DNA from 3 places in the Ochrobactrum sp. 19YEA23 genome. Region 3 is predicted to be linked to each of the others. Evidence: predicted binding sites of a transcription regulator. Region 3 holds the regulator's gene; each other region holds the start of a gene.
The links. Region 3 encodes PhoB, which activates phosphate uptake and scavenging genes when phosphate is short. Its sites were predicted from a motif close to TGTCATNNANCTGTCAT; they were not measured.
Positions count from the first base shown of each region.

Region 1: a site for PhoB is predicted at 4,817-4,833, ahead of QBD01_RS19140 (DUF3419 family protein). Genes of this name have one in related genera too.
Region 2: a site for PhoB is predicted at 2,690-2,706, ahead of ppk2 (polyphosphate kinase 2). Genes of this name have one in related genera too.

Region 1 is NZ_JASAMQ010000008.1:496-11,008, reverse strand. It holds gene QBD01_RS19160 (AEC family transporter) at 1-441, opposite strand, end outside; gene QBD01_RS19155 (lytic murein transglycosylase) at 511-1,749, opposite strand; gene QBD01_RS19150 (GH25 family lysozyme) at 1,871-2,719, opposite strand; gene QBD01_RS19145 (class I SAM-dependent methyltransferase) at 2,824-3,522, opposite strand; gene QBD01_RS19140 (DUF3419 family protein) at 3,524-4,759, opposite strand; gene QBD01_RS19135 (hypothetical protein) at 5,136-5,354, shown strand; partial or broken gene QBD01_RS19130 (antifreeze protein) at 5,496-5,950, shown strand; gene QBD01_RS19125 (DnaJ family molecular chaperone) at 6,121-6,831, shown strand; gene QBD01_RS19120 (N-acetylmuramoyl-L-alanine amidase) at 6,831-7,652, shown strand; gene QBD01_RS19115 (transglycosylase SLT domain-containing protein) at 7,972-8,598, shown strand; RNA gene rnpB (RNase P RNA component class A) at 8,742-9,173, shown strand; gene QBD01_RS19105 (Nramp family divalent metal transporter) at 9,351-10,513, opposite strand, start outside.
Region 2 is NZ_JASAMQ010000005.1:179,772-190,284, reverse strand. It holds gene QBD01_RS14780 (DUF930 domain-containing protein) at 1-321, shown strand, start outside; gene QBD01_RS14775 (hypothetical protein) at 428-580, shown strand; gene QBD01_RS14770 (transporter) at 651-1,658, opposite strand; gene ppk2 (polyphosphate kinase 2) at 1,704-2,612, opposite strand; gene QBD01_RS14760 (TIGR03364 family FAD-dependent oxidoreductase) at 2,843-3,967, shown strand; gene phnX (phosphonoacetaldehyde hydrolase) at 3,981-4,802, shown strand; gene QBD01_RS14750 (efflux RND transporter periplasmic adaptor subunit) at 4,991-6,043, shown strand; gene QBD01_RS14745 (efflux RND transporter periplasmic adaptor subunit) at 6,079-7,149, shown strand; gene QBD01_RS14740 (efflux RND transporter permease subunit) at 7,146-10,217, shown strand; gene QBD01_RS14735 (TerC family protein) at 10,414-10,513, shown strand, end outside.
Region 3 is NZ_JASAMQ010000001.1:301,237-311,749, reverse strand. It holds gene tsaB (tRNA (adenosine(37)-N6)-threonylcarbamoyltransferase complex dimerization subunit type 1 TsaB) at 1-6, opposite strand, end outside; gene dps (DNA starvation/stationary phase protection protein Dps) at 330-827, shown strand; gene QBD01_RS01420 (aminopeptidase) at 899-2,152, opposite strand; gene QBD01_RS01415 (hypothetical protein) at 2,325-2,597, shown strand; gene QBD01_RS01410 (cell wall hydrolase) at 2,678-3,631, opposite strand; gene QBD01_RS01405 (hypothetical protein) at 3,688-3,873, shown strand; gene phoB (phosphate regulon transcriptional regulator PhoB) at 4,267-4,953, opposite strand; gene phoU (phosphate signaling complex protein PhoU) at 5,099-5,821, opposite strand; gene pstB (phosphate ABC transporter ATP-binding protein PstB) at 5,916-6,737, opposite strand; gene pstA (phosphate ABC transporter permease PstA) at 6,753-8,072, opposite strand; gene pstC (phosphate ABC transporter permease subunit PstC) at 8,072-9,577, opposite strand; gene QBD01_RS01375 (PstS family phosphate ABC transporter substrate-binding protein) at 9,734-10,513, opposite strand, start outside.

The sequences.
Region 1 (10,513 bases), on a different contig from region 3:
GATTTCGATCAACACGATCGCAAATGCGAAAGTGACGCAAACGGTGATGATGATGGAGATGGTGGTTGCGGCCAGAACGCCGGAGCCGAAAGCGATCATCGACAGCGGAATGCCCATATAGCCCGTATTGGGATAGGCGGCATTGAGGCCGTCGAGTGCTGTATCGGCAAGCGGCAGCTTTCCGCGCAGCCGCACAAGAAAGGGCAAGACGAAGGCGATGGCGCTGCTCAGCAGGAAGACGGCAATGAATCCCGGCTGCCAGAGTTCGCTGCCATGGGTATTTGCCATGATGTCGAACAATAGCGCAGGCAGCGCGAGATAGACCACGAAGCGGTTCAGCTCTGCAATGGCATGTGGTCCCAGTATTTTCAGCTTGAAGGCGCCCCATCCGGAGAAAATGAGCGCAAATACAGGCAGGACGACGAGCAGGGTAGTGAGCATGAAACAGGCATTCGTGATGAGAGCAGAATAGGAAAAGGCGCGGAGATGATCCCGCGCCTTATGATGTTCTTAGAGCTTGTCCAGAAGCTCCTGGGTTGGCCAGGAATCGGCAGGCATGCCAAGCCGCATCTGTTCGGCGCGCACAGCATCGCGAGTCAGGAGACCGTAAACGCCGTCGATCTTCGCGCCCATATCATAGCCGCGTGCCTGAAGCTTCGTTTGCAACTCCTTCATCTGCTCCTGCGTCAAACCCGGAATCGGATTGCCGGGATCGAATGCAGGCGCACCGGCAAGGCGCGTTGCAAAATAGGCGGCGGTCGTCGCGTAGACGATGGACTTGTTCCATTCGACGAAGACGTCGAAATTCGAATAGGACAAAAAGGCCGGGCCCTTGCGGCCAAGCGGCAGCAGCAGAGAGGCATCGCCGTCATCGGGTCCGAGTGGACCATTCAGGCCGGTCACGCCCTGCTCAGCCCACCAGGAATGCGGCTTGCGATTGGTGCGGATGGCTTCTTCCCAGGGCAGATCCTTGGTGATGCGCACTTCTTCCAGCCACGGCTGGCCGCGTTTCCAGCCCAGTTCGGAAATCATGCGACCAGCGGTCATCATGGCGTCAGGAACGCTGTTCTTCAGATCGACCTTGCCGTCGCCGTCACCATCGACGCCGCGCTCCAGATAATCCTTGGGCAGAAGCTGCATCATGCCGATTTCGCCAGCCCATGCGCCGGTCGTGCTGGCATCAACAACGCCCGTGTCGAACAGCTTGAGCAGCGCGATCAGCTGCGGACGGAAGAGATCCGGACGGCGGCAGTCATAGGAAAGGGTGACGAGCGCGTTCAGCGTGTCGAAGTCGCCCTGAATTGCGCCGTAATCGGTTTCAAGGCCCCAGAAAGAGGCAAGAACCGGACCCGGCACGCCGTAGGTTTCTTCAACTTTCTTGAAGACATCGGCCTGTTTGATCAGATTTTCCCGGCCTTTTTTCAAGCGCGCTTCGGAGATGAGGCGCTTGGAAAATTCGGTGAAGGTCAAATTGAAAACAGTCTGCTTGCGATCCCGGTCGAGCACTTTCTGCTCAAGCGATGCCTTGTGCAACTCGCTGATACCCTTTTCGCCGACGCCCGCTTCACGCGCTTCCTTGGCCAGATTTTCGATCCACTGGCCAAGATCGGTTTCGCATTCCGGCTTGGGTGCATTGACGGCAGTTTCAGCGGGAACCGTGGGTGTCGGAGAGGCATTGGCGGTCTGTGCATTCGACACCGCGGTCGAAGCGAGCAGGGCGGCTGTCATGATGGAAGCAACAAACTTCATCGGTAACTCACACTCGTTTTGCAGGGAGCAACAGGTCCCTTCCAAGGATTGCTAAAGCTATTGCCCCAACAAGCCATGGAAATGAAGCAAAACTTGATGTGTGAGCTCAAACAGGCCCGTCTTAACGGGCCTTGTTGCTTTCCAGCCACTTTTTCCACGTGGCGGCGTCGCCCGCGAAGACATTGATGTCTGCATCGCCCTTGATGCCCGGAATGACGCCCGTGCCGGTATATTGCCAGAACGTCCACGGATGCGGGCCGTATTTCTCATCCGGATGACCGGCGACCGAGCGCAGCCAGAACGGATAGTCCGGAATCTGGCGCAGATCATTGTCGTCGAAGAAATCGACGGTCGTGTAGATGATCGGACGCTTGCCATAGTGCTTTTCAAGCGCGGCAAGGAAGATGCGCATTTCCTTGCGCACAACCGCCGCATTGGGCCGTAATTTGCAGGTTGGCGATTGCGGGTTCCATTCCATATCGAGAACCGGCGGCAGCGCGGAAGGATCGCGCGGTACATTCTGGATATACCAACGGGCCTGTTCGATGGCCGGACGGCAGAAATAATAGAAATGATAGGCGCTGCGGGGAATGCCCGCCTCGCGGGTGCCGTTCCAGTGTTCGGCGAAGCGGTCGTCTACTCGGTCGCCGCCCTCGGTCGCCTTGATGAAGGTAAAGGAGATGCCGCTGGCGCGCACGGCGCTCCAGTCGGTGTTGACCTGGTATTTTGAAACGTCGGTGCCGTGGATCGGATAGTGCCACGGCGTCTTGCCGGTCCAGTCATGCGGATTGCTATCACCGAAGCGTGGCGCCTTCACTGATCCCGATGGCGGCGGAATACGGGCAACCGTGCCGTGCTTCTTCACATCGGAAAAATCGTAATCCACCGTCGTACAGGCCGAAAGCAGAAAGACGCCCATGCAGGAGGCAAAGCAAGAGCCAAGAAAATTGCGGCTGGCCAGACGGCTCATGAGACGTTTCATGCAGGGTTTCCGGTGTCGCGAATCAGTCCCTACAACGGTTACGCGATCCGCGACCGGTCGTCATCAGCCCAGTGCTGTTCTTGCTCCTAATTTTAAGCTGAAGCGCGAATAACGGCTATCCACGCAAAGCCGCGATAAAGCACGCGGCGCTCCGCCGACAGGCCGCGCTCGGCTGCAAGCCGCTCACATATGGCGAACATGTCCTGCCGCGGCGTTACATGGAACCAGTCGAGCCATGTGTAGAGACCGCGCTTGAACCATCCGGGCAGGCGGGACTGATCGCCGAAATCGACGACATGCAATTCACCATCCGGTCCGAGATGCCGGATGCTTTCGCGAATGACCGATTGCCACTGCGGAATCATCGATATGGCGTAAGAAATGAAGATGCGGTCGAAGCCGGTTTGACGGAAAAGCTGCTCGGGATCGAACTGCGCCGCATCTGCAAGTTCCAGTTGGGTACGGCTTTCGATCCCTGCACGTTTGGCGGCGCTGCGGGCGGTATCCAGCATCTCTGCTGAAATATCGATGCCGTAAAGTTTGGCATCGGGGTAGTGCTGCGCCGTTTTGACGAGGTTGCGACCGGTGCCGCAACCGATTTCCAGAATGCTGCCGCCGTCTGGCACATGGAGTGTCGCGATCATCTGGTCGCGACCCAGAAGGTAATATTTGCGGGTCGCATCATAGAAATGACGCTGATGGCGGTAAACCTTGTCCATCAAACGCGCATGGCTTGCACCCTGACCATTGCCCTGTGCGCTCGCACGGCTTCCTTCCGGGCTTTGCAGCATATCAGGCGTCCTTCAGGACATAGAGGTGAAATCCGCCATAGATCGACGAGCGGTCGCGGTCGTGCAATGCGCGGGATTCTTCGGCGCGATATTCCCAGCGGCCGAGGATTTCCGGTGCAACACGACCGGGCAGCAGGCTCGGTTCGGCGGCGGTACGGAAAATTACGCGAGCGCCCGGCGCGGCAGTGCGTGTGATTTCGTTCCAGACGGCATTGAGCTGGCTGTCGTTCATCCAGTCCTGCGCGTCGAGCAGGATGTAGCGATCCACCGATGCAGCAGGCTTGGCGGCGAGAAAATCAGTGTAATTGGCGTTCTGGACCGTCATGCGGTCGGCGCGGGCGCGCACCGTTTCGAAATTGGCGCGTGACAGATAAGGCGGCAACGGGCCGGTTTCCTCATCGCCGCTATAGCCGCGCCCGAAGGCCTGCCAGGCGAAGTAGTTTTCCGTCAGCGGAAAGCCGCAGGCGAGCTTTTCGAGGCGGCTGCGCAGCACCTCGGCCATGTTGCCGTTTCCAGCAGTGGCAAGCGCGTCATATTGCTGGGGTGGAATGCCGAGGCCGAACAGCGAGGATTTACGCGCCGTCGCCCAGCGCACCATGCGCTTTTCAAACAAAGGCGCCAGCGCCGTGTCGAAGAAGCTGCGCTGTTCTTCGATGGTGCGCGACTTGAGGATATCGCGTGGGTCGATGCCGTAAAGGCGCGCCACACGGTGCCCCATGCCGATGAACACACCCAGCAGGCCGTGACGGTAGAGGTCGCGCCAGAAGATCGAAATGCGCTGGCGACCGTTCCACTTGCGCTTTTCCCAGTAAGCGCGGCTTTCGGCATCGAGATGCGGACGCACGAAGCGCTTGTAGGCGGCAAGGTTGGTCTTGTCGTCTGCCTTGCCATAAAAGCGGTAGAAGGCGTTGTAATCCGGCAGGTTCTTGAGCGCTGCGAGCTTTAGCCGGTTGAAGGCGACGTGCGCCTCGTTGAGATCCACCGCTTCCACGCGCGCCGGATCGGCAGTGAGGTAAGACAGAGCGTTACAGCCGCCGGACGCGATGGTGACGATGCGATGACCGGGCTGAATTGCGAGCGCTGTCATATCCACATCGGGGTCTTCCCAGATCTGCGGATAGACCAGCCCCTTGAAGAGCCAGGCGAACAATCTTTCCGAAAAGCCAGCGCGGGAAAGCGCATGGTTCTGGGTTACTGCACGTTTCAGAATGGTACCGTCAGCTGATTGTTCGGCCATAAAATTCCCCTTTGGGACGAATCCCGCGCTTGGTTTCAAAAAGTTAAACACCGGGGCATGACAGGGGATTGACGGATTAATGACCGCTTTCTGACAGCGAAATGCACGAGTAAGTGCCTGCAATCTTGGCGTTTTATTACGGGCGGTAAGACTATTTGAGAGAACCTTTCCTCTTCGCTGCCGTTTTCTTCTGTGACGGTGGGTATCGACAGGACTTCTGTGCCTGATCCAACCGCAAAAGTGATCGACCGGTAAGGAGCCGGCCGGACACGAAGAAAGCTACGAAGAGAGCAGAGGGGTGTTTTGCGCAAATTGCGCCATGCTCAACAGGGATAAGCTCGCAACGAGCAAACCCACGCTAGGAAGGAGAGCCAATATGAAGAAGTTTCTGATTACGTCTGTTGCCGCTGTGTCGCTTCTGGGCCTTGCCGCCTGCAATGAGAAGAAGGATGACGGCGCCAGCAACGCTCCCGCACCGGCACCGGCTGCGCCTGCCGCACCTTCGAACAATGATACGACGACCACGCCTGCAACGCCGGCTCCGGCTACTCCGGGCACGGGTACAGGCGGTACGGGTAGCGCGCCTGCTAATTAAGCGGGATTGTTATTTAGCACCCAGCAAGTGCGGGCAAGTTGCAGCCGGTGAGCTGTCATAGTCCCGTATGGTAAATGTCTTACGAATGGCGATCCGGGAAACTGGATCGCCATTTGTCCCAGAAGGAATTGCATTGAATGAATGATCCCGCGGCATTTTACGGGAAAGACGGCGCGCAAGCGATTTCCGTGTTTAAACGCAGGCTGTCTTCGGCTATGGCTTTGATCATGAACCGTAACACCTTGTTCTTCGTTGCCGCCATTGTTCTGGTTGCGCTTGCTGCTTGCGGCAAGGGCAATGACGAGAAGGCCGCTGCTCCGGCGCAGGATGGCACCGCTGTTTCGCAGCCTGCCGCACCGGCGGAAGGGGCATCGGACAAAAAAGGTCCGGATCTCGTCAAGGCCTTGCGTGACAATGCCGGTGTGAATACGCCCGAGGAACAGGCCGCTGCCATTGAACGGGCGCGCACCAACGCCGTTTCCGCTGCAAAGGCGGTCGGACAGAATGAAGAACAGGCTCAGGCCGCGGGAGAAGCGGCTGCCGCGACAGCGCAACGCTCTTTCACTGAACGCCAGAACGCGGTGCAATCGAACTGAGTTGGGCCAATGTTCCGGTTGTATGTTTGAAGCGCAATCAGCGCAATAATCTTTCGATGCGGCGCATTTCTCATCACAGACCGGTGATAAGAGCATATAAATAATTGTTTTTTCGACCGCACTTCATGCGGGCGGTTTTCAGCAGCGACGGAATTTTGTAGAACAGAACCATGTCGATTTGGGTTCGCATCGGTGAGTTTGTGGCGTCAGTGACGTCGAACGCTATTACAGGCGTTATCGAGGCTGTGCGCACCGTTTTTGAAGGCGATGCCGATACGCGCAGGCGGGTTGCTTTCTCCATTGCCATGATCGCCCTGTCAGCCAAAATGGCGAAAGCCGACGGGGTCGTGACGCAGGACGAGATACGGGCCTTTCAGGATATCTTCGCGGTGCCGCAGGAAGAAACCGCCCATGTGGCGCGGCTTTATGATCTGGCCAAGCAGGATGTGGCAGGCTTTGAAAGCTATGCCCGCCAGCTGGCCGGTCTCTGTCAGGAAGGGCAAAGCGAATGCCATCTTCTGGAAGATATTCTCGACGGGCTGTTTCATATCGCTAAGGCCGATGGCTATGTCCATGAGAAGGAAATGGCGTTTTTGACCGAGGTTGCAGGCATCTTCGGTTTTGACGAAGTTGCCTTCGACCGCATCGCAATACGGCATGTGCAGCGCGGCGAGGGCGATCCCTACGCCATTCTCGGCCTTGAGCGCGGTGTGTCGTTCGACGATGCGCGCAGCCGCTATCGGACGCTGGTCAAGCAGCATCATCCCGACCGGCTGGTCGCGGAAGGTCTGCCGCTGGAATTCATTACTATTGCCAATGCGCGTCTTGCTGCCATAAACGCTGCCTGGGCAAGCATAGAAAAGCATTTGGAGGCTGCGTAATGCAGGAAACGAGCGGCGCAACCGAATTTCGGGACGAGGATCAGGATCTGGCCGAACTGGCGCTGAAGCAGGCCGACTTTGCGGGCGCTGCGCTCGATCCTTCGCCTAATTTCGGTCCGCGTCGTGACGGCAAAACGCCTGTCTATCTAATCCTGCATTATACGGGTCTGGCAACCGCGCAGGAGGCCGTCGACATTCTCAAGTCGCCGGAAATGCAGGTCTCGGCCCATTATCTCGTTCACGAGGACGGGCAGGTGGCACAGATGGTGTCGGAAAAGGCCCGTGCCTGGCATGCAGGCAAAAGCTTCTGGAAGGGCGAGACCGACATCAATTCAGCCTCCATCGGCATTGAAATCGTCAATCCGGGGAATCTGGAAGACTATCCGCCTTTCAAGGATGCGCAGATCGAGGCAGTCATTGGCCTTTGCCGTGATATTTGCGAGCGTTATGCCATTGCGCCGGAAAACGTGCTTGCGCATTCGGACATCGCACCGGCGCGCAAGACCGATCCGGGCCACAACTTTCCGTGGAAGCGTCTGCATGATGCGGGCATTGGCCACTTCATCGAGCCGACCTCGATCCGTGGCGGTCGGTTTCTGGCGCGGGGCGAGCAGGGGCAGCCTGTGGAGGCATTGCAGTCCATGCTGGCGCTCTATGGCTATGGGGTCGAGATCACCGGTGTCTTCGATGAGGACACGGAAACGGTGGTTAAGGCATTTCAGCGTCACTTTCGGCCACAAAATGTAGACGGTGTGGCTGATGTTTCTACCATAGATACCCTCTACAGACTGATTTTTTCCCGCCAGAATGTTACCGCCTGAGCGAGCGGCGGTAACGGGATGACTTTCGCAATTTAATTCGAATTTCGTTCAAATTTTCAAAAATTTAGCCGAATCACTTTTCCGGCTCCGCCTGTGCGGAGGGTTGCCGAATTGCGCCCGTTTGAATCAGTTTTGTTACAACCTGTAAGACGATTTTACTTTTGCAACCAATCTTCGGCTGCATTTCCCCGTCAGATCATCGATTAATCCCGGCGGAAATGGGCCTTGAGAGCCTATACCAACCGGGACCTGAATAAACGGGATCGTCTCCCCCCAAGACGGGCGCTCCCCCATAAGAAACGTTCCAAGACGGTAGGTTATGAAAGTAAAGTTTGTTATTGTTAGCGCCCTTGTTGGCGCGATGAGTTCGTTTGGCCTGAATCCGGCGCTTAGCGCCCCTGCAAGTGAACCAACCAACCTCGCAGCTCTTCTCAAGGCGCGTCAGCAGAACAAAGTTGCTGAGGCCGATAAGGCAAAGACTTCGGTTAAAAAGGTGTCGGTCATCACCAACCGTGCTGCGCCTGTGGGCAAGGGTTCCAAGTCCGGTGGCTCCAGCCGTTCGACCAAGAGCGGCGGAAGCTATTCGCAGATTATCAACCGCTACGCTTCCACCTATGGCGTGCCGTCCTCGCTCGCGCATGCTGTCGTGCGCCACGAAAGCAATTTCCAGCCGAATGTGCGTGGTGCTGCAGGCGAAATCGGCCTGATGCAGATCAAGCTCTCGACGGCGCGCGCCATGGGCTATTCCGGCTCGGCCAAGGGGCTTTATGAACCGGCCACGAACATCCAGTACGGCATGAAGTATCTCGCTATGGCGCAGAAGCTGGGCGGCGGCAGCACCTGCGGCACGATCCTGAAATACAATGCCGGTCATGGCGCAACGCGCATGAACCCGATCTCAGCAAAATATTGCAGCTCGGTGAAGGCATATATGGCCGGGCTTTAAGCTCTGTTTTGGAGTTCGCTCCAGAATTTACGTCGGCGGTTGCGTAGAGTTTCAAGCCGTTTGATGTGAACGAAAAGCCGGTAGCGGTTTTGCTACCGGCTTTTCTGTTGCTTTTTCGGACAGAAGCGAATTTATACGCGATGTCAGTCGGTCGGGCAGCCGCGCTTGTCATATGCCGAAAGGCGGCAGGTGAGGAAAGTCCGGGCTCCATGGAAATACGGTGCCGGGTAACGCCCGGCGGGGGCGACCCCAGGGATAGTGCCACAGAAAGTAAACCGCCTCGTCTTCCGTATCGTTGTGCAGAAGCTGCAACGACAGGGATGACGAGGTAAGGGTGAAAGGGTGGGGTAAGAGCCCACCGCGTCTGCAGCAATGGAGACGGCACGGTAAACCCCACCGGGAGCAAAACCGAATAGGGACGGCGCGCCGGTTCGCAAGGACCGGCAATCGGTTTCCGGATCAGTCGTCCGGGTGGGTTGCAAGAGGCGGGTGGCGACATCCGTCCCAGATGAATGGCTGCCACGTCGGGCGAAAGCCCGGCCATACAGAACCCGGCTTACAGACCGGCTGACACTACTTTAGAGCGCCGATCTGATAGGATCAGATCGGCGCTCTAACTTTTTTACGCGCATCTTGTTCCGAAAACCGTTTCACACTTTTCGGGATGCGCTCAAGATCAGAAAAAGCCCGGCTTTGAGCCGGGCTTTTCCTTTCTGCGGCGCGGTTGCTTGGGAGGCGCTGCTTTGATTGGATCAGATCGGCACGCCGCTGAAGAAATCGTAGATGAGCTTCAGGTTCAGCACGACAATGATGACGGCGGTGATGGCCGCGAGGAAGGTGACCCAGCGCGGAGCGACCAGCGATCCCATCTTCTTCTTTTCTGCTGTGAACATGACCAGCGGTATCACCGCGAAAGGCAATTGCAGGCTCAGCACCACCTGCGACAGGATCAGGAGTTCCGTCGTACCCTGCGAACCGTACATGATTGTGACAACAGCGGCGGGCACAATGGCAACAAAGCGCGTGATGGCGCGGCGCAACCACGGTTTCAGCCGGATGCGGATAAAGCCTTCCATGACGATCTGCCCCGCCATGGTGGCGGTGATGGTCGAGTTCAGGCCGCAGCACAGAAGCGCGATGGCAAAAAGCGTTGGCGCAAGCGATGATCCGAGCAGCGGGTTGAGCAGGGCATGGGCTTTGTCGAGATCTTCCACGCCGGTATTGCCGGTCGCGTTGAAGCTTGCTGCCGCGAGGATCAGGATCGATGCGTTGACCAGAAGCGCGAAAGTGAGCGCGATGGTGGAATCGAGCGTCGAATAGCGAATGGCCTCGCGCTTTTCAGCGGTCGTGTGCCCATAGTCGCGGGTCTGCACGATGCCCGAATGCAGATAGAGATTATGCGGCATGACCGTCGCGCCGATAATGCCGAGCGCTATATAAAGCATGTCCGGGTTGCGGATGATTTCAACGGTCGGCGCAAATCCGAGAATGACCTCATTCCATTTCGGCTGGGCCATCAGAATCTGGACCAAGAAGCAGATCGCGATGACGGCCAGAAGCGTCATGATGAGCGCTTCGACGCGGCGGAAGCCCTTGTTTTGCAGATAGAGCACCAGAAGCACGTCGGCGGCGGTGATGATGACGCCGATTTCGAGCGGAATGCCGAATAGAAGATTGAGGCCAATGGCCGTGCCGATAACTTCGGCAAGATCGGTGGCGCAGATTGCGAGTTCCGCCAGAAGCCATAGCGGCCAGGCGAGTATGCGCGGATAGGCGTCGCGGCAGGCCTGCGCCAGATCGCGCCCGGTGGCGATCGCAAGCCGCGTGCAGAGCGCCTGCAACAGAACGGCCATCAGATTGGACAGAAGCACGACCGAAAGCAGCGCATAGCCGAAGCGGGAGCCGCCGGCGAGCG
Region 2 (10,513 bases), on a different contig from region 3:
GACCCGCGCGTGAAACAGGCGCTGGGCAAACTCTCGCCGACGGATCGCGTCATCCAGATTTGCAGTATTGAAGCGCTCGAACAGATCCGCCGTCAGCAACCGGGCGCTTTCCCCGACATGCTGGCGCGCGCCGGAGGTTCGGTTTCCAACACCGGGCTGACGGTCAGCAATGGCGCGTTTCGCAGCCGCGCCCAATGGTATGGCGTGGACTTCAAATGTCAGGTCGATGCCGACGCGATGTCGATCCAGTCCTTCAGCTATGCCATCGGCCACGCCATTCCCGAAAGTGAATGGGGCGCACGACAACTTCCCCGAGACTAAAACATATTAAAGCCGAGCGCGCCGGAAGTGATGAGACAAGGCAAACAGCATTTGCTACAGTTCTCGATGTAATGCCCCACGAAACTAACCTTGAATGGAGACAGGCATGAAAGTCGTATTTGTGACGACCGCTGTCCTCGCTCTGTCGGTTACGGCTGCGATGGCAGACTGCCCTTACCATAGTGCGCAATCTTCTACCAAAATGGAAAAGCCGCAAACAACGGCGAGCGCAGAGACTACGGCACCCACCCAGAAATAAATATATTTCCAATGGGAGGCGTCGTGTGAAACGGTGCCTCCTGTTTGGGACACGGGAACCCAGACGCTAGTCAAAACCGCAAGCTGATACCGGCCTTGCGGAGAAGCCAATAGAACAGCGCTGTCGCGCCTACTCCCAGCAGCATCGCCCAGCCAAAACCGGACCCGTCGCCGGTGAAGGGCAGTCCGGCGGTGTTCATCCCGAAAATCCCGGCAATCAGCGTGCCCGGCAACAGCAAGGCGCTCATCACCGCCATTACTTTGAGGCTGCGGTTTGAATCATCCGCCAGTTCCGCCGCGATCTCTTCCTGAAGCAGCCGCGCACGATCATTGACCATGACGATTTCACGGTCGAGCCGCTCAAGCCGCATGGAAAGCCGCTTCAAAACCGCATGGCCCATCTCTGGCAAGGTCCAGTCCAGACGGTCTTCTTCTTCGAACAAGGCCACCATACCGGCCACCGGGCGGTGCAACGAGACGGCCAGACGGCGCACTTCCTTGAGGTCCCGACGTTCGTCGTTCAACCGCTCTGTCACCAGCCTGTCTTCCACGGAATCGAGCATTTTGCTCGCTTCGTTGAGCCGTTTCGCCGTGTTCTTGCAGAAACCCGTCACCACAGCCTCGAACAGTTCATAGGCCGTTGTCGGGCAAAAGCCGCTCGCGAATGAATGACGCACCCGGTCTATGGCTTCCAGCGGATGCCGCCTGCCGGTGACAAGAAGTCCGCTCGTCACCGCAAAATGCAGGCGACCGATAGTCGTGGACATGCGCTCCATATCCTGATGCATATCGGCGATGACGCCATGGATCGTCCCGGCTTCGTGGCTGAGCACCAGACTGTCGTCATGCCCCTCCAGTATCGCCCGCGCCGAGGCGGGCAAGGCGCAACGTTCAGAAAGCCATCCTTGCGCACGCTGATCGACCAGATCTACATGCAGCCAGACCCAGCCGTCCTGCGCGGCCAGTGCAGCACCCACCTCACCGGCTTTCAGTTCAACCACCGGCTGGTTGGGGCGCTTGTGAAAAGCGCCCACCAGACCGGGACAATGTTCCGTGTTGGAACCGTGAATAATGTTCAATGGCGTATACCGATGCTCGGCGCAAAGCGGCCTCGCATGAGACTTTCAATAGACTTCCGGCACATACATTTCGGACGGGGTCTGGTGACGCACATAATCGTCATGACGCACGCGTTCCGGCAGATGGATGGCAGATTTCGGCACATCCTCATACGGTATCTGCGTCAGAAGATGCGCAATGCAGTTGAGGCGCGCCTTCTTCTTGTCGACGGCTTCCACAACCCACCATGGCGCTTCCTCAATATGAGTGCGATGCAGCATCTCTTCCTTGGCCTTGGTGTAGTCTTCCCAATGCACGCGGCTTTCAAGGTCCATCGGAGAAAGCTTCCACTGCTTCAGCGGATCGTGGATACGCATGTTGAAGCGGAATTCCTGCTCCTCATCGGTGATCGAGAACCAGTACTTGATGAGAATGATCCCGGAGCGCACCAGCATGCGTTCGAACTCGGGAACGGAGCGGAAAAACTCTTCCAATTCGTCCTTAGTGCAAAAGCCCATGACCCGCTCGACCCCGGCGCGATTATACCAGGAGCGGTCGAACAGAACCATTTCGCCAGCGGTCGGCAGATGCGGCACATAACGCTGGAAATACCACTGATTACGCTCGCGTTCGGTCGGCGCAGGCAGCGCGACAACGCGGCAGACACGTGGGTTGAGGCGCTGGGTCACGCGCTTGATCGCGCCGCCCTTGCCAGCAGAATCACGGCCTTCGAACAGCACTACGACCTTGAGCTTCTTGTGCTGCACCCAGTCCTGAAGCTTGACCAGCTCATGCTGGAGGCGAAACAGTTCGCGGAAATACAGGCGGCGTTCCAGCGTCTGCTCGGCAGGGCCGGACATGCCCTCAGCGACCATCGCGTCAAGCCGCTCTTCCTCGATCTGCATTTCCAGCTCTTCATCAAAACTGTCGGCGATTTCCGCCTTGATACGGTCCAGATGGCTGTTCTCGAACATGTTCACACCATAAGCTGAAGATTATCCCCGAAACCGCAGCGGCTCCGCGCGATTGCACAGAATACTAGAAGCCCCTCATGACGGTTTCGTGACGTAATTTCGTCGGTCGTATTCCTTATTACTTTCCCCCAAGACTTTCTGTCGTCCGCCTCATCACATGTCGACCGTCATCAAACTGAAATATCTATCAGCCATGGCAGGATATGTGTTTCGGTGAGGACAGAACCCAGATGAAGAATACATACGATCTTTTGGTTGTCGGCGCGGGCATTGTCGGCCTTTCCACCGCACTTGCCGCAGCCCGAAAAGGCAAAAAGGTCGTTGTCGTCGAGCGCAATGCCAAGGCTGTCGGCGCATCGATCCGCAATTTTGGCTTCGTCACCATATCCGGTCAGAAGGCTGGCGATCACTGGGCACGGGCGCGGCGCGCCCGCGACATCTGGGCCGAGATCGCCGACGATGCGGGTATTGAGATCATCCATCGCGGACTGGTCATGCCTGCTTACCGCGAGCAAGCGGAAACCGTGCTGGATGCTTTTCTGAAAACGCCGATGGGTGAAGACTGCCGCAGACTGACACCCGGCGAAGCGCTGGAACATGTGCCGTCGATCCGCGCCGATGGAATGCGCAGCGCGCTCTTTAGCCCGCATGAACTACGCGTCGAATCGCGCGATGCCATCCCGAAAATTGCCGCGTGGCTGGAACGCCGCCACGGCGTCACCTTCCACTGGAACACCGCCGTCAATGCCATTGAAGGCAACAAAATTACCACCAGTCGCGGCATCATCGAAGCGGAAGCCACGGTTGTGTGCCCCGGTGACGACTTTTCGAGTTTGTTTCCAGAACGCATCGCCGCCTATGATCTGCGCATCTGCACGTTGCAGATGCTGCGCGTCATGCCCGCCCGAACCGCGCATTTCGGTGCCGCCGTCATGTCTGACTTAAGCTTTGGCCGCTATGAGGGCTTTGCCGATCTGCCGGAAGCCAAGGCGCTCTGCGACCGGCTTGATGCCGAACTTGGCGAAATGCGCCGGGGTGGCATTCATCTGATCGCCGTGCAATCCGCTGACGGTTCGCTGGTGGTGGGAGACAGCCATGTTTATGGCAATGCCCCCGAACCTTTTGCACAGGAACGCTTCGATACGTTGATCATGGAAGCCTTCGACCAGATATTCGATCTGCCGGGCCGCGAGGTCATCGGGCGCTGGTGCGGAACCTATGCCTCGGCCAGCGACCGCGTGGTCATGGTGGACGAACCCGCCGACAATATCCGCCTTGTCATGGTCACGGGTGGAACCGGCGCTTCGACAGGCTTCGCGCTCGGTGAGCAGGTCGTCAATTCACTCTACGCATAGAAACGGAGCAGTCATGGGACATCTCAAAGCAGTCGTGTTCGATTGGGCAGGCACGGTCATCGACTTCGGTTCCTTCGCGCCAATGGGTGTGTTTGTGGAAGCATTCGCGCAATTCGGCATTGAGGTTTCGATTGCCGAGGCGCGTGAACCCATGGGCCGCCCGAAATGGGATCACATCGAAGCCATGCTGGCACAGCCGCGCATCCATGCTGCATGGGAAGCACACCACGGCCACGCACCGACACAGGCCGACATTCAGGCTGTCTACGATGTGTTCGTTCCGCTGAACGAACAGGTTGTCGATCAATATGCCGATCTGGTGCCGGGTGCTGTAGAAACGGCCCGCGCATTGCGCGAACGCGGTCTCAAGATCGGCTCCACGACCGGTTACACCCGCTCGATCATGGAGCGCGTCCTGCCGCTTGCCAAGGCGCAAGGGTATGAGACCGACAATCTGGTCTGTGCCGGGGATTTGCCGCACGGACGCCCGACCCCGATGAACATGTATCGGTGTTTTCTCGATCTCGATGTCTGGCCAGCGCATGCTGTCGTCAAGGTTGACGATACCGGCGTCGGGATAGACGAAGGACGGGAAGCCGGATGCTGGACAGTGGGCGTATCGCTGAGCGGCAACGAAGCGGGCGTCACGCCGGACGAACTGGCCAAAATGAGCGAAGCCGAAAAAAACGCGCTTCGCGAAAAGGCATCTGCCGTTCTTTCCCGGCACCAGCCCGACTACATCATCGATACGGTTGCCGATCTTCTTCCGGTTATCGAGGCAATCGAACGACGGCTCGTCAATGGAGAGCGCCCCCTTGCCCATAGCCCTGCCTGAGCGAAGGGCTTCACCGAATTAATTTGACGCAAACGTAAAAAAATAAGCTTTCGTTGAAACCCGTTTGATTGCATTCTCCCGGACATGCGAACCACCGGGATCGTTCAATGATTGCAAAACCTTCCTTCCGTTTCCTCCGCTCCGGACGAAGCGTCATATTCGGAACCACGGCTGCTTTTGCATTCTGCATGTCGGCAATGACATTTGTCGTTCCAGCCCATGCTGATTCCCGCAATGTGGTTGCGGTTGCGGTGATGAAAGTCGCGGCAAGCGATTATCAGCCTAAATTGACGCTGTCCGGTGCGATCGAAGCCCGTTCGCTGGTCAACACATCGTTCCGGCTTGGCGGGCAGGTTGTGGAGCGCAAGACAGAGATCGGCCAGCATGTCGAAAAGGGCGAGCTAATCGCCCGCATCGATGATGCCGAACAGCAGGCAAATCTGCGTGTCGCTCAAGCATCGAAGGATGCGGCGCAAGCACAGCTCGTTCAGGCGGACGCGAATTTCAAACGCCAGAAGGCGCTGCTGGCTCAGGGTTTCACGACCCGCAGCACCTATGATCAGGCAAACCAGACCCTACAAACCGCGCAAAGCACGCTGGCGAGCGCCGAAAGCCAGCTGAGCGACGCGCGCGATCAGCTGTCCTATACCGAACTGCGTGCCCCGGTTTCCGGTGTCGTGACAGCGCGCAACATCGAGGCGGGCCAGGTGATACAGGCCGCCCAGACGGCGTTTTCCATTGCTGAAGATGGCCCCCGCGATGCCGTCTTCGACGTGCAGGAAACGCTGGTGAACCACGCCAAGGACGGCATGGGCGTGACAATCGCGCTCCTGTCGGACGCCTCAGTGGTTGCAGAAGGCCAAATCCGTGAAATCTCCCCTGTCGTCGATGCACAGACCGGCACGGTCAGGGTCAAGGTCGGCATCGCTCACACCCCACCGCAGATGGCGCTGGGCGCGACCGTAACCGGCACCGTGCATATGGAGAACCGTCAGGTCATCGTCCTGCCATGGAGCGCCATGACCTCCGACGCCGGGCGCGCCGCCGTGTGGCGGGTAGCTGGAGATACGAATGTCGCAACGCTGGTGCCGATCACCGTGCTTTCCTATGAAAAGGAACGGGTGATCGTTGATAGCGGCCTGAACGACGGTGAACTGATCGTCACGAAAGGCGCACAGATGCTGCGTTCGGGCGAACCGACCGAAATCATGCAGACGCAGGAAGGGGCGGTTGCGCAATGACGCCAGAAATCCGAAAGCCAGTTGCCCTGCCCCTGATGCGCGTTGCCGTCCTGATGGCCACCATTGCGCTTGCAGCTTGCGGCAAGAGCGATGAAAGCGACGCCAAGGCTGAACCCGTCCGCCCGGTTCTCTACATGGTTGTCGAACCAAGGCCCGCCACGCAGGCCGGTTTTGCCGGTACGATCGAGCCGCGCTATTCGACCGACCTCGCCTTCCGCGTGCTCGGGCGCATTATCACCCGCCCGGTACAGGTGGGCGATCTGGTGCAGAAGGGCGAGACGGTCGCAACGCTCGATCCATCGACACTTGATCTGGCGATCCAGTCGGCAAAGGCCGATCTCGCAAGCGCCGAGGCGCAATTTGCCAATGCCTCGGCCAGTGAGGAACGGCAGCGTATTTTGCTGCAAGGCAACAATGTTTCCCAAGCCGATTACGATGCCGCCAGACAGGCACGCGACAGCGCCAGCGCCAATCTGGAAAAGGCCCGCGCCGGGCTGAAAAAGGCACAGGACCAGCGCAGCTATGCCGTGTTGCGCCCCGACTATGACGGGGTGATTTCGGCAACCAATGCCGAGGTTGGACAGGTCGTGTCCGCGGGACAGGCCGTGATGACGGTCGCGCGCCCGGATATTCGCGAAGCCGTGGTCGATATTCCCGACAGCATGACCCAGTATTTTGCGCCCGGCGCTGCCTTCAATGTGCAGCTTCAGGCCGACCCGTCCGTGACCGGTGCAGGCACTGTGCGGGAAGTGGCCCCGCAGGCCGATGCACAAACGCGCAGTCGCCGGGTCAGAATTGCGCTCGATAATCCGCCTGACGGTTTCCGCCTGGGCGCGACCATTCGAGCGGCTCTTGCAACGCCGGAAAAAAATCTGGTGCGACTGCCGATCCAGGCTTTGCGCGAGGATAGTGGCAAGACAAGCATCTGGATCATCGATCCCGACAAGCAGACCGTTTCGCTGCACGATGTTCAGGTCATCGAGCGGCAGGGCAGCAATTTCGTCGCTGGTGGCGTCGATGTCGGAAGCTATGTGGCTATTGCCGGCGTACATGAGTTGAAAGAAGGACAGAAAGTCCGTCTGGACCAGAAAGGAACTGGCCTGTGAAAAAGGGATTCAATCTGTCCGACTGGGCTTTGAACCACAGATCGCTGGTCTGGTATTTCATGCTCGTATTTCTGGTCGCGGGCTTCGTGTCCTATATCGATCTCGGTCGCGAAGAAGACCCGGAATTTACCGTCAAGACGATGGTGGTGCAGGCCAACTGGCCGGGCGCGTCGGTTGAAGAAACGCTCAATCAGGTGACCGACCGCATCGAGAAGAAACTCGAGGAACTCGATACGCTGGATTATACGCGCAGCGTCACCACTGCGGGCCAGTCGGTTGTCTTCGTCTTCCTCAAGGATACGGTGCGCAAACGGCAGGTCACCGACGCCTGGAACGAAGTCCGCCATATGCTGGACGACATCAAGCCGGACCTGCCGAGCGGCGTTTACGGGCCTTATTACAACGACAAGTTCGGCGATGTTTTCGGCAATATCTTCGCCTTCACCGCCGACGGCCTGTCGATGCGGCAGCTGCGCGACTATGCCGAAGACGTGCGCGCAAAGATTTTGACGCTGCCCAATGCCGGCAAGGTCGAGCTGATCGGCGCGCAGGACGAAGCCATCTATCTCGAATTCTCGACACGGCAGGTGGCGGCACTCGGTCTCGACCAGCAAGCCGTGCTGCAAGCCTTGCAGGACCAGAACGCAATCACGCCATCGGGCGTCGTTCAGGCCGGGCCGGAACGGATCAGTGTCCGCGTCAGCGGCCAGTTCAATTCCGAAGCCGATCTGCGCGCGGTCAATCTGCGCGTCAATGACCGGTTCTTCCGCCTTTCCGATGTCGCGACCATCACACGCGGCTATGTCGATCCGCCGACATCCATCTTCCGCGTCAATGGCGCGGATTCCATCGGGCTTGGCATCGGCATGAAGCCGAACGGCAATCTGCTCGAATTTGGTGCAGCGCTCGACAAGATGATGCAGCAGGTGACGGCGGAACTCCCGGTCGGCGTCAAGGTATTCAAGGTGGCCGACCAGCCGCATGTCGTGAAGGAAGCCGTTTCCGGCTTCACCAGCGCGCTGTTCGAAGCCGTGGTCATCGTGCTTGCGGTCAGCTTTGTAAGCCTCGGTTTGCGCGCCGGTTTCGTGGTGTCACTCTCGATCCCGCTTGTGCTTGCAATCACCTTCCTGTCGATGTCGCTTCTGGATATTTCGCTCCAGCGTGTGTCGCTCGGCGCGCTCATCATCGCACTCGGCCTTCTGGTCGATGATGCCATGATTGCGGTCGAAATGATGGTGGCGCGACTGGAATTCGGCGATCCGATCAACAAGGCTGCAACTTACGTCTATTCGCATACGGCTTTTCCGATGCTGACAGGCACGCTTGTGACCATTGCGGGCTTCATTCCAATCGGCCTGAACTCCAGTCAGGCTGGCGAATATACCTTCACGCTCTTTGTGGTGATCGCGGTTTCACTGGTGGTTTCATGGATTGTCGCGGTGCTGTTTGCGCCGCTGCTCGGCGTCACCTTCCTGCCCAAGAAAATGAAGCCTCATGCGGAAAAGCGCAGTCGCTTCTTTGAAGCCTTTTCCAAGGCGCTGTTGATGGCGATGCGCTATCGTTGGGTGACCATCGTCACCACGATACTCCTGTTTGCGGTTTCTGTTTTCGGGATGCGCTTCATCGAACAGCAGTTCTTCCCGCAATCGGATCGCCCCGAACTCGTTCTCGACTGGACCTTGCCGCAAAACAGTTCCATCGCCGAAACCCGGGCTCAGATGGAGCGTTTCGAACAAACGATGCTGAAGGATAATCCCGACATCGAGCATTGGAGCACCTATGTCGGGCAAAGCGCGATCCGCTTCATCCTCTCCTTCGACGTGCAGCCGAACAATCCTTATTTCGGCCAGATGGTCGTCGTCGCCAAGGATGTCGAAGCGCGTGATCGCTTGAAAGCCAAGTTCGATGAGGTCTTCCGCAAGGATTATGTCGGCACCGACGTTTATGTGAAATTTCTGGAGCTTGGACCACCGGTCGGTCGTCCCGTGCAGTACCGCATTTCCGGTCCCGATATTCAGAAACTGCGCGGCATAGCGCAGGATTTTGCCGGTATTCTGAGTGCCGATCAACGGCTGGGCGTGGTGAACTACAACTGGAATGAACCCGGTCGCGTGATCCGCGTCGATGTCATGCAGGACAAGGCGCGCAAGCTTGGCATTTCGTCCAAGGATATTGCCACGACTCTCAACGGTGTCGTCGGCGGTATTACCGTTACGCAGGTGCGGGATTCGATCTATCTGATCGATGTCATCGTGCGCGCGCAAAAGCACGAACGCGATTCCATCGACACCTTGCAGAGCCTGCAAATTGCGACCGGCAACGGCACCTCGGTGCCGCTCGCATCTATCGCCAATTTCCGTTACGAGCTTGAGCAACCCGTCATCTACCGGCGGTCGCGCATCCCGACCATCACGGTGGCGGCAGGCATCATCGACAAGACGATGCCGGATACAATCGTGAAAGATCTGGGTCCTCTCATCAAGGCTTTCGCCGACAAGCTACCGGCTGGCTATTATATCCAGACTGCAGGCACGGTTGAGGAAAGCGGCAAGAGCCAGGGACCGATTGCAGCCGTTGTTCCGCTGATGCTGTTCGTGATGGCGACCGTGCTGATGCTGCAATTGCAAAGTTTCCAGCGTCTGTTCCTCGTCGTGGCGGTTGCGCCCCTCGGCTTGATCGGCGTGGTCGCAGCACTGCTGCCGAGCGGCAAACCGCTTGGTTTCGTCGCCATTCTGGGCGTGCTGGCGCTAATCGGCATCCTGATCCGAAACTCGGTCATCCTGATCGTGCAGATTGAGGAACACATCACTGAAGGCATGAAACCGTGGGATGCGGTGATGATTGCCAGCCAGCATCGTATGCGCCCCATTGCGCTGACGGCGGCGGCGGCAAGCCTTGCCCTTATCCCCATCGCGCGTGAAGTGTTCTGGGGGCCGATGGCCTATGCCATGATGGGCGGCATTATCGCCGGTACGGCGATCACCCTTCTGTTCCTGCCAGCGCTTTACGTGGCCTGGTTCCGCATCAAGGAACCGGACGCGGAAGAGTCCGCAGCGCCACAGCATTGATCTGCCAAACGAAATCAGTCTGGAGCGGGCTTCGCTCCAGACTGGAATGGCTCATCACAAAAATTTTACACCCGGGTCTTGAACGGGACAAAAACATACACATTTGAAGAAGGCAGCGCCGGGCCCCTCTGGTCATGGTTTTCCGCTATGGCGATGTCGGGGCTGCTCCACTTGTTCAAATGGAGATGGTCCGGCGATGGATTCGCTTATTGTAGCCCTTTCGGGCGATTTTCTCGGCACACCTGTATATTTCTGGGCGGCATTCATCACGATCGTCGTGGGTTTGCTGGTTTTCG
Region 3 (10,513 bases):
CTTCATGCACTTCCGGGTAAATGAGAATTGGTCCCGCGACAAGCCTAACCGTAATGAGCCGACACCAAATCATTGTCAACGAGCAGCGGTTCTTGCGATTTTCGGCATTTCCTGCGGAACAAAATCCCCCGGCAGGCGTTATCTCGCCGGGTGCGGGAAGGTCTTGTTGTTGCCTTTGCGACAGCAAGTTTTGCTGCAATACGGGCCTTTTACAGATTTGACGGTGCCGTTTGTGCGTCCTTTCGACCGCTCCCACGCTGGCGATTTCCCCAATCGCTGCGAGCTGGCCAATCGCTCGCGCCTGATTGTGCAAAGGATATGAGGATAAAATGTCCAATAAGTCGACGCATGCAACCCGCAACGATCTTCCTTCCAATACCAAGACGACCATGATCGCGCTGTTGAATGAAAATCTGGCTGCGACCATTGATCTTGCGCTGATCACCAAGCAGGCGCATTGGAACCTCAAGGGCCCGCAATTTATCGCAGTGCACGAAATGCTCGACGGTTTCCGCACCGAACTCGACGATCATGTCGACACGATTGCAGAACGCGCGGTTCAGCTCGGCGGCACGGCTTATGGCACGTCCCAGATCGTCGTGAAGGAAACGAAACTGAAGCCGTATCCGACCGATATTTATGCGGTTCACGACCATCTGGGTGCACTGATTGAACGCTATGGCGATGTCGCCAACCTGTTGCGCAAATCAATCAAGGATGCGGATGACGCCGGCGACGACAACACAGCGGATATTTTCACTGCCGCATCGCGCTCGCTGGACAAGGCGCTTTGGTTCCTCGAAGCTCATGTGCAGGAAAAGAACTGAGGCTTAGCACTTTCACCGTCAAACAAAAGGCCGGGAGATTTCCCGGCCTCTTTAGTTTCTGCTGTCAGTTCTCAGTTCGCCCATTCGCCGCAGCGCATAACCGGCTCGCGGCTGTCATCGGCTTTAATACCATCGACATCGATTTCGCCAGAACCGATCATCCAGTCTATATGAATGAGGCTGGAATTGCCGCCCTGCGCCTTGATCTGTTCCGGCGTCAACTTGGCGCCATCAATGAAGCACTTGGAATAGCACTGACCGAGTGCAATATGGCTCGCAGCGTTTTCATCGAAAAGCGTGTTGTAGAACAGAAGGCCGCTTTGCGAGATCGGCGAGGAATGCGGCACCAGCGCCACTTCACCAAGCCTGCGCGCGCCTTCATCCGTATCGAGCACTTTCGACAGCACTTCTTCGCCGCGGGTCGCCTTGGCTTCGACGATACGGCCCGCCTCGAAACGCACTGCGATGTTTTCGATCAGCGTGCCCTGATGCGACAGAGGCTTGGTGCTGGCGACATAGCCATCGACACGCAATGCATGCGGCGTGGTAAACACCTCTTCCGTCGGAATATTCGGATTGCAGGTAATGCCGTTCTTGGCGGTCGACGCGCCGCCGTGCCACTCGTGACCATCAGCAAGTCCGACCGTCAGATCCGTGCCCGGGCCCTTGAAGTTCAGGGCGCTATAGGCCTTGCCGTTCAGGAAGCGTGTGCGGGTGCGAAGCGCTGCATTATGTGCAGCCCATGCGCCAATCGGATCTTCGACATCCACGCGCGAAGCGGCGAAGATGGCCTCCGCCAGCTTGCGGGTCGCCACCTCTTCCGGCTCATTCGGGAACATGAGCTGCGCCCATGCCGCATTCGGATAGGAAACGATGTTCCAGTTGATGTCGAAACCAGCGATCTTTTCCAGCGCCGGCTGATAGGCCTTGGAATTGGCGCGATTGGCGCGCGAAACCTTCGCGGCGTCCTGGCTGGATAAAAGCATCGGATTGTCGGCAGCAATTGCAAGACGCGCCGCACCTTCGGAATAAGCCTTGGCCATGCCCTCATAGAGCCAGGTCGAAGCACGGTCGAAGCTTGCATCCGGCGCATTTTCATAGCGGGCCAGCGCAATCTGGTCATCGGCGAAGAATGGCGTCACCAGACCAGCGCCCGCCTTATAGGCATGTTTGGCAATCAGTCGTACCAGCGGCAAGGCAATAACCGGCGCCGTGATGATCAGATCCTGCCCCTCACGCAATTGCAGGCCGACGCGGACGGCCACTTCAGCCAGCCGTTCGAGCTTCACCGGATCAATGACGGGATTTTGCATATCGTGAGCCATGGGCTGCAGACCTCTTTGATGCGAAAGCGCCTCCCTCAAGAAAGGGGGCGTCATGAAAGAATCACTTCTGTACACTCGCCGCCAGTTTATCAGATGGCGCAATTAAACCACGTTCTTTTCAGGATATGGTCTATACTGGATACCGCGGTCAGCAATATGGAAAGCAAAGAGAATGAATAAGAAAGCGCTTGTATTATTGGGACTTGCGGGCCTGCTGGCCGGTTGTGTCACCATGACGCCGGAAGAGCGCCGCGCTGCCGATGAACGGACCTGCCGGGGTTATGGGTTCAAGCCGCAGACCGAAGCATTTGCCAATTGCCTGATGCGCCTCGATCTCGACCGCCGCGCAGATCGCCGCGCCTGGGAAAACCGCGTCGATTTCTACGACCAGCCGATCATGCTCTATCAGCCGATCTATCGTCCAGTTGTGGTTCGCCCCCGGTAGTTACGGCAATTCGCATAGCTAAAATGAAAAATGCGGGCCAATCGGAAAGATCAGCCCGCACCGAAACCGTTCAAATCAACTTATAGAGGCGTTTCCGGCCGGTCCTGCGACAGGAGCAACGCGCCGATTGCATCGGCCTGCTTCTGGTCTGCCGCTGCATATCCGAGCGATTGCGGCGGGCTTGCAGGCGCCGACGTATCGAATTGCGGCTGATAGGACGCAACCTGCTGAATCTGTGGCTGTGCCTGTGCTGTCGCTATACCATTCTGGTGCGAGAGGCGATTGCCACGTGCCTGCGGGCCAAGGCCGCTGCCCCGTATAGAGGTTTCCATCTTTGCGGCATCCGCCAGCGCGACCTGTACGGTGGGCGCTGCTTCCGGCACTGGACCGGCCTGTGGCAGCGTCACGTCATAAGACGGATCTTGCGGCGTGGATGGCGACTGCGGCGAATAGGCGAGAGCCAGATTGTATGGCTCCTGCGGCACCGGGTTCTGCAACGAGCCGTCGCGGTTGCGCTTCTCGTAGAATGAATTACCGCCGGCAACCAGCACGTAATGCATGTTGTTATACGGGAATGACAGACCAGCCGTGTGGAAGAACATGGCGTTCTTCAGCTTTGGATGGCGCTGGCCCTTCAGCACGGCGTCAGCAGCTGCCTGAACGTCGGGCAGCTTGCCCGATTCCATCCTGCGGCTGAGAACGCCCGGTGCGAACTGGTTCTTCTGACCGACAACGCCACAAATAGTATCCGGATAACGGCCCGATGCGAGGCGGTTCATGACGACCGTACCGACAGCCATCAGACCATCAGGGCTGGAACGGTTCGATTCGAAGAACATTGCGCGCTCGAGGCACTCCTTGTCCCTCGCCGTGTAGGTATAGGTCTTGACGCCGTTAACCGACTTGACGTGGCTTGCGGCCGCCGTCTTCTCAGTCTTGGCTGTGGTGCCGGTCGTCGTGCAGCCCGTCATTACGAAGGGCGCTACGAGCAGTCCTGCCAATACAGGCAGCTTCCAATTACCAGCGCGCGTCAACGGCTCAGTCTCATATTCAGGACCCTTAACTGAAGCAGTCGATCCGAAGGCCAATAATGACCGGTACGGGTCTAGCTGCGGTGCAAGTCAAAGCAGGCGAAGATCAAAAATCAAACAACCTGCCGTCGCTCGTCTTCTTCAAGGTTTTGGAATTTTTAGGCCAAAAAAAGGCAATGGGTCAAATTCCGAAATTGCTGAAACCATCGAAACGGCCACAAATGAAACCCGAATCACGAGCGTAATTGCCCACACAAACCATTCAAAACTATTAATAATTTCTTAATGAACCTACAGAAAAGAGATAAACCTTTGATTTGATGGAAATCATAGTTCCTCAATACAGGCCACATCGCTGCCTTAATTCGCAACTGCTGTAAAATTTTGATATATCTTGCTTCATCCGGTTGGGAAAATCTGCGGCGTAACTGTTTTAGCAAGTCCTGCGCCGGTTCCTTCAACTTTGATGCAAGCTACGTAACATTCCGTGAGATTGGCCATTTTTGGCCTTTTCAGCACCTCATCTGACCGAATCGGGTGGAGCAGGCAACTGGCAAAATGGGCACGTCTGAAAGTGATCGAGCCCGCCTTTCGGTCACGAAAGACGGGCTCGAAGAGCAGTTTCTATTGAAGTTCGATCAGCCGAAAGAATAACCGGCGCCGCGTACCGTGCGGATCGGATCAAGCGCGCGACCCAAGTTGATAGCCTTGCGCAGGCGTCCGACATGGACGTCGACGGTGCGATCATCGACATAGATGTCCGGTCCCCAGACACCATCGAGAAGCTGGCTGCGTGAGAACACGCGGCCCGGCGACATCATGAAATATTCCAGCAGGCGGAACTCCGTCGGTCCAAGACGAACTTCCTTTTCTTTGCGGTAAACACGATGCTGCTGGCGGTCGAGCACCAGATCGCCCACCTTCAGCACATGCGACAGCAGGCTTGGATTAGCGCGGCGCAGCATGGCCTTGACGCGGGCCAGAAGCTCAGGCGTCGAGAACGGCTTTACGACATAATCGTCGGCGCCGACGCTCAAGCCGCGAACGCGTTCGCTTTCCTCACCGCGGGCGGTCAGCATGATGACCGGCAAACGTTCCGTCTCCGGCCACTGGCGCAGACGGCGGCACAGTTCGATGCCCGATACGCCAGGAAGCATCCAATCGAGGATGAGAAGATCCGGTACGTTCTCGCGCAGCGCGATTTCAGCCTCGTCGCCGCGTAGCATCGTATCCACCTGATAGCCTTCGGCCTCAAGATTGTAGCGCAGCAGAACGCTCAGCGCCTCTTCGTCTTCCACCACAGCGATTTTGGGTACCTGTGACATCCAATATTCCCTATTAAAATCCAGCGAGCGGAAGATACACGTCCCCCTATCGACCGCGTGCCGCCGCGCTATTCACTCATTCTCCACCGCATTTGGAGCTCCTTTCGGCAAAGCCGTCCTGATGTGCTCCAAACGCAGCGCTTACTCAGGGCTTGCGTGCCTCATCCACGACGATGCCGTGGCTCAGGTCTTCTTTCGGTCGTTCGGCAGGCATCTGCAGGCCGGTCACGATGTAATAGACGGTTTCCGCGATGTTGGTCGCATGGTCGCCGATGCGCTCGATATTCTTGGCGCAGAACAGAAGATGCGTGCAGGCGGAAATATTGCGCGGATCTTCCATCATATAGGTGAGCAGCTCGCGGAACAGCGAGGTGTACATGGCGTCGATCTCATCGTCGCGATCACGCACGATATTGATCTGCTGCACCGAGCGCGACGCATAGGCGTCGAGCACGTCCTTGAGCTGGGTCAGCGCCAGTTCGGCCAGCGTTTCAAGACCGCGATAGAGCTTGACCGGCTGGCGGGACTCCGAAACGGCGGCAACGCGCTTGGCAATGTTCTTGCCCAGATCGCCAACGCGCTCCAGATCGGCGGAGATGCGGATCGAACCGATAATCTCGCGCAGATCGACAGCCATCGGCTGACGCTTGGCGATGATCATCACGGCCTTGTCGTCGATTTCGCGTTCGCTGGCGTCCAGGATCAGGTCGTCTGAAATGACGCGCTGGGCAAGGGCGTTGTCTGCATTGACGATAGCGGCGACCGACTGTTCGACCATACGTTCCGCATGTCCGCCCATTTCGGCGATCTTGTGGGTGAGAAACTTCAGTTCCTCATCGTAGGAACGAACGGTATGCTGAGACGGCATGGTAGACCTCGTAATATAAATTGCGGGGAAGCCGCACTTCTGTTTTTGCTAGCGCAGTCCGCGGGCAAGGGAGGCTTGTCCCCCGCCCTCGTTGTTAGCCAAAGCGTCCGGTGATGTAGTCCTGCGTGCGCTTTTCGGTCGGCGCAGTGAACATCGTTTCCGTGTCGCCCACTTCGACCAGATTGCCGAGATGGAACATGGCGGTGCGCTGCGAAACACGGGCCGCCTGCTGCATGGAGTGGGTGACGATGACGATGGTGTAGTTCTGGCGCAGTTCGTCGATCAGCTCTTCCACCTTTGCCGTAGCAATCGGGTCGAGCGCCGAGCAGGGTTCGTCCATCAGAATGACTTCCGGGCTCACCGCAATCGCACGGGCAATGCACAGGCGCTGCTGCTGACCGCCGGAAAGACCCGTGCCCGCATCGTGGAGGCGATCCTTCACTTCCTCGAACAGGCTGGCCTTCTGAAGGCTCGTCACGACGATTTCTTCAAGATCGGTCTTGGAGCGGGCCAGACCGTGAATGCGCGGGCCATAAGCCACGTTCTCGTAGATCGTCTTCGGGAACGGGTTCGGCTTCTGAAACACCATACCCACACGGGCACGCAGTTCCACCACATCGATCTTCGGATCGTAGATATCCTCATTGTCGAGGGTGATCTTGCCACCGATGCGGCAACCTTCAATCGTGTCGTTCATGCGGTTGAGCGAGCGAAGGAATGTCGACTTGCCGCAGCCGGAAGGACCGATCAGCGCCGTCACCATCTTTTCCGGAACATCCAGGTTGACATCGAAAAGGGCCTGCTTCTCACCATAGAATACGCAAACCTTGTCGCCGCGCATCTTTACGGAACTGGTGTTGGCGTTCATCTTTTCTCCTACGGCTTTCTCGAGAGTACGTTCTGTCATCAAGTTCATAGCTTCGACTCCCGTTTACCAGCGGCGCTCGAACCGGCGGCGCAGAATGATTGCTGCAATGTTCATCACGGCCAGGAACAGAAGCAGGACGATGATAGCGCCGGACGTGCGTTCCACAAAGGCGCGTTCTGCTTCATTGGCCCACATATAGATCTGGACAGGCAAGGCGGTCGCCGGTTCCATCGGGGTGGACGGAACATCCGCCACGAAAGCCACCATACCGATCAGCAGAAGCGGAGCGGTTTCACCGAGTGCATGGGCGAGCCCGATGATGGTGCCCGTCAGAATGCCGGGCGCGGCGAGCGGCAGGACGTGATGGAAGACCATCTGCGTCTTGGAAGCGCCGAGGCCGAGCGCAGCGGCGCGGATCGATGGCGGCACCGCGCGCAATGCGGCGCGCGTCGCGATAATGATCGTCGGCAGTGTCATCAGCGTTAGAACCAGACCGCCGACCAGCGAAGCCGATCGTGGCAGGCCGAAGAAGTTGACGAAAACCGCCAGACCCAACAGACCGAACACGATGGACGGTACGGCTGCGAGGTTGTTGATGTTCACCTCGATCATATCGGTCCAGCGGTTCTTCTTGGCGAACTCTTCCAGATAGATCGATGCGGCGACGCCGATAGGCAGAGCCAGACCCAGCACGATCAGCATCATATAAAGAGAACCGACCAGCGCCACACCGAGACCGGATGTTTCCGGGCGGCTCGATGCGCCATAGGTGAAGAGGCCGGTATTGAAGGCTTCCTTCATGACGCCTTCTTCCGAAAGCGTCTTCATCCAGCCGACCTGACGGTCGGAAACCTTGCGGCTCGTTTCAGGCACGGTCAGGTCGATCTGCCCCTTGAAGGCGGAATCGATGTCTGCGCCTGCCAGAACCGGAACGGTCTGCGTCGTGCCGATGAGCGACGGATTGTCCATCACCATCTGGCGAAGCTGAATGCGCACGCCGTCCGAATAGAAGCGACCGAGATCGCGCATGGCCGGACGGTCCGTGGGCGACACGCCAAGCTTTTCAGCCAGAGCATTGCGCACCAGAAGCGGATAGTTCGCCGTGATCAGCACGTTCGGATCAGTCGCGCGCTTGTTGCCCGGATCGATCACCTGCGCCTCAAGCTTGACCGGCAGGTAAAGCGTCGTCTGCCAGAAGGCGGTGTAGCCCTTGGAGAAAACAGAGAACAGCAGCGCACAGAGGAAGAACACGCCAATCGAGATTGCAGCGATGCCATAGAGGCGGAAGCGGCGTTCGGCAGCATAGCGGCGCTTGAGCCCGATATCGCGGCGCACCGGCTTTGCAGAAACCGCGCCGCTTGCGTTGAAGGTCGTATCGGTCATTATTCGTACTGCTCCCGGTACTTGCGCACGATGTGCAGCGCAAAGATGTTCATGATCAGCGTCAGGACGAAAAGCGTGATGCCGAGCGCAAAGGCAACCAGCGTCTGGGGCGAGTTGAACTCAAGATCGCCGGTCAGCTGATTGACGATTTTCACCGTGATGGTGGTCATCGCGTCGAATGGATTGATATTGATACGTGCCGCAACACCTGCCGCCAGAACCACGATCATGGTTTCGCCGATAGCGCGTGAGGCTGTCATCAAAAGTGCGCCGACAATGCCCGGCAGTGCCGCTGGCAGGACAACGCGCTTGACGGTTTCGGAGCGGGTTGCGCCAAGACCGAGCGAGCCGTCGCGCAGCGTGCGCGGAACAGCGGTGATGATGTCGTCGGAGAGCGACGACACGAAAGGAATGAGCATCACGCCCATGACGAGACCGGCTGTCAAAACGCTCTGCGCCATGATGAAGCCCTGTCCGCCCGCAATCGCGGCGGAAAGGTCACGCAGGAACGGGCCGACCGTCACGAGGGCGAAGAAGCCGTAGACGATACTTGGAATACCGGCCAGAAGCTCCAGCACCGGCTTGACCACCGTGCGCACGCGCGGCGAGGCGTATTCGGCCATGTAGATGGCGGCGAACAGGCCGACCGGAACTGCGAACAGCATGGCGACCAGCGCGATATAGAGCGTACCGGCCAGAAGCGGGATCAGGCCGAACTGGCCCGTTTCGCCACCGGAACCGGCAGCGGCAAAACGCGGATCCCAGACCGTACCGAAGAAGAAGTTCCAAGGGGAAACAGCCTGAAAGAAGCTGATCGTCTGGAACAACATCGAGCAAATGATGCCAATGGTCGTCAGAATGGCGATGCCGGACGCGGCGATCAGCCCCCATAGCACGATGCGCTCGACATTGTTGCGGGCGCGCATGCGGCGGTTGATCGTGGAGAGGCCGAAAATCAAACCGGCAACGGCAATGACCAGCGCCACGGCGGCACCGATTGTGTGTGTCAGGTCCGTCGCCTTCTTCAGATAGAGGGCGATGGGCACCATGTAGTCCTGGCCCTCGGTTGCGAGAGCCACGCCCTTGTTGCCGAGAACCGTGCGCGCATCCTGATAAGTGGATGGGAAGCTTTCCAGCTCCGCCGGCGTCAGGCGCTCAAGACCGTTGGCGAGACCGCGCACCATACCGAGCTGAAGGCTGCGATTGGTATAGGAACCACCCTCGACCGCATCGGGCAGCCGTGAGGAGGCGCTGTGATCGAGATAAACGGACGCTCCGATAGCCCAGACAGCAAGAAACAGAACTGCAGGCAATGCAGAAACGAGGAAAACCCACCAGCCATGATAATGCGGGCGGGAATGCATTTTCTCGGCCGTCGAACCCTGACCAGAACCTTGGGTCGCGACAGGCTGCGCTTTGTCCAGTGCAACAGCGCGCTGACGGCCGATAAAGAAGCCGACTAACCCGATTGCAATGACGCTAACGAGAACCAGAAAGAAGGACATTCAATTTCCCCGGTTGCCCTGAAAAATGCGAAACGACAAAGACATGACCCCTATGACCAGACTGTCAGTTCCGCGCGATTGCGCCTCTCATATTAGAATGGCGCGAAAGGAGAAGAACGCGGGGAGGTTTCATCCCCGCGTTCCACAGTTTTAGTCTTACTTTGCAGCCATCGTCTTACCGTCGGTGAAGGCAGCGCGCTGCGCTTCGCGCTCTGCATCCGGAGCCGGAACCAGACCGTATTCAGCGAGCGGGCCGTCAGGACCGATCATCTGGTCGTTCAGGAAGAAATCAACATATTCCTTAAGGCCCGGAACGACGCCGAGGTGAGCCTTCTTCACGTAGAAGAACAGCGGGCGCGAAACCGGATATTCACCCGAAGCAACGGTGGCAGCCGACGGCGTGATGTCGTTGACGGTCGCAACCTTCAGCTTGTCGGCGTTGTTTTCGTAGAAGTAGAGGCCGAAAACGCCAACGCCGGTCTTGTTGGAGTCGATGCGAGCCAGCGTTTCAGCATAGTCGCCGTCGATGTCGACAGCCTTGCCGTCCTTGCGAACTGCGATACAGGCCGAAGCGGCAGCCTTGTCGTCGAGACCGGCCTTCTTGATTTCGTCCAGAGCGCCCGAGTGCTTGCAGCCGTCAGCAAGAACTTTTTCTTCGAAAACTTCACGGGTGCCGTGCTTTTCGCCCGGGATATAGGCAGCAATGTCCCAATCCGGCAGGTTCGGGTTGACCTGGTTCCACTTGGTGTTTGGATTGTCGACCAGCTTGCCGTCGACAACAACCTTGGCGGCCAGAGCCTTGTAGACGTCTTCAGGCTTCAGCTTCCAATCCGGACCCTTTGCGTCGGTCGCGAAGACGATGCCGTCATAACCGAAGCGCACTTCCTGAACGTCCTTGACGCCAGCGTCGACGCAAGACTTCAGTTCCGTGTCCTT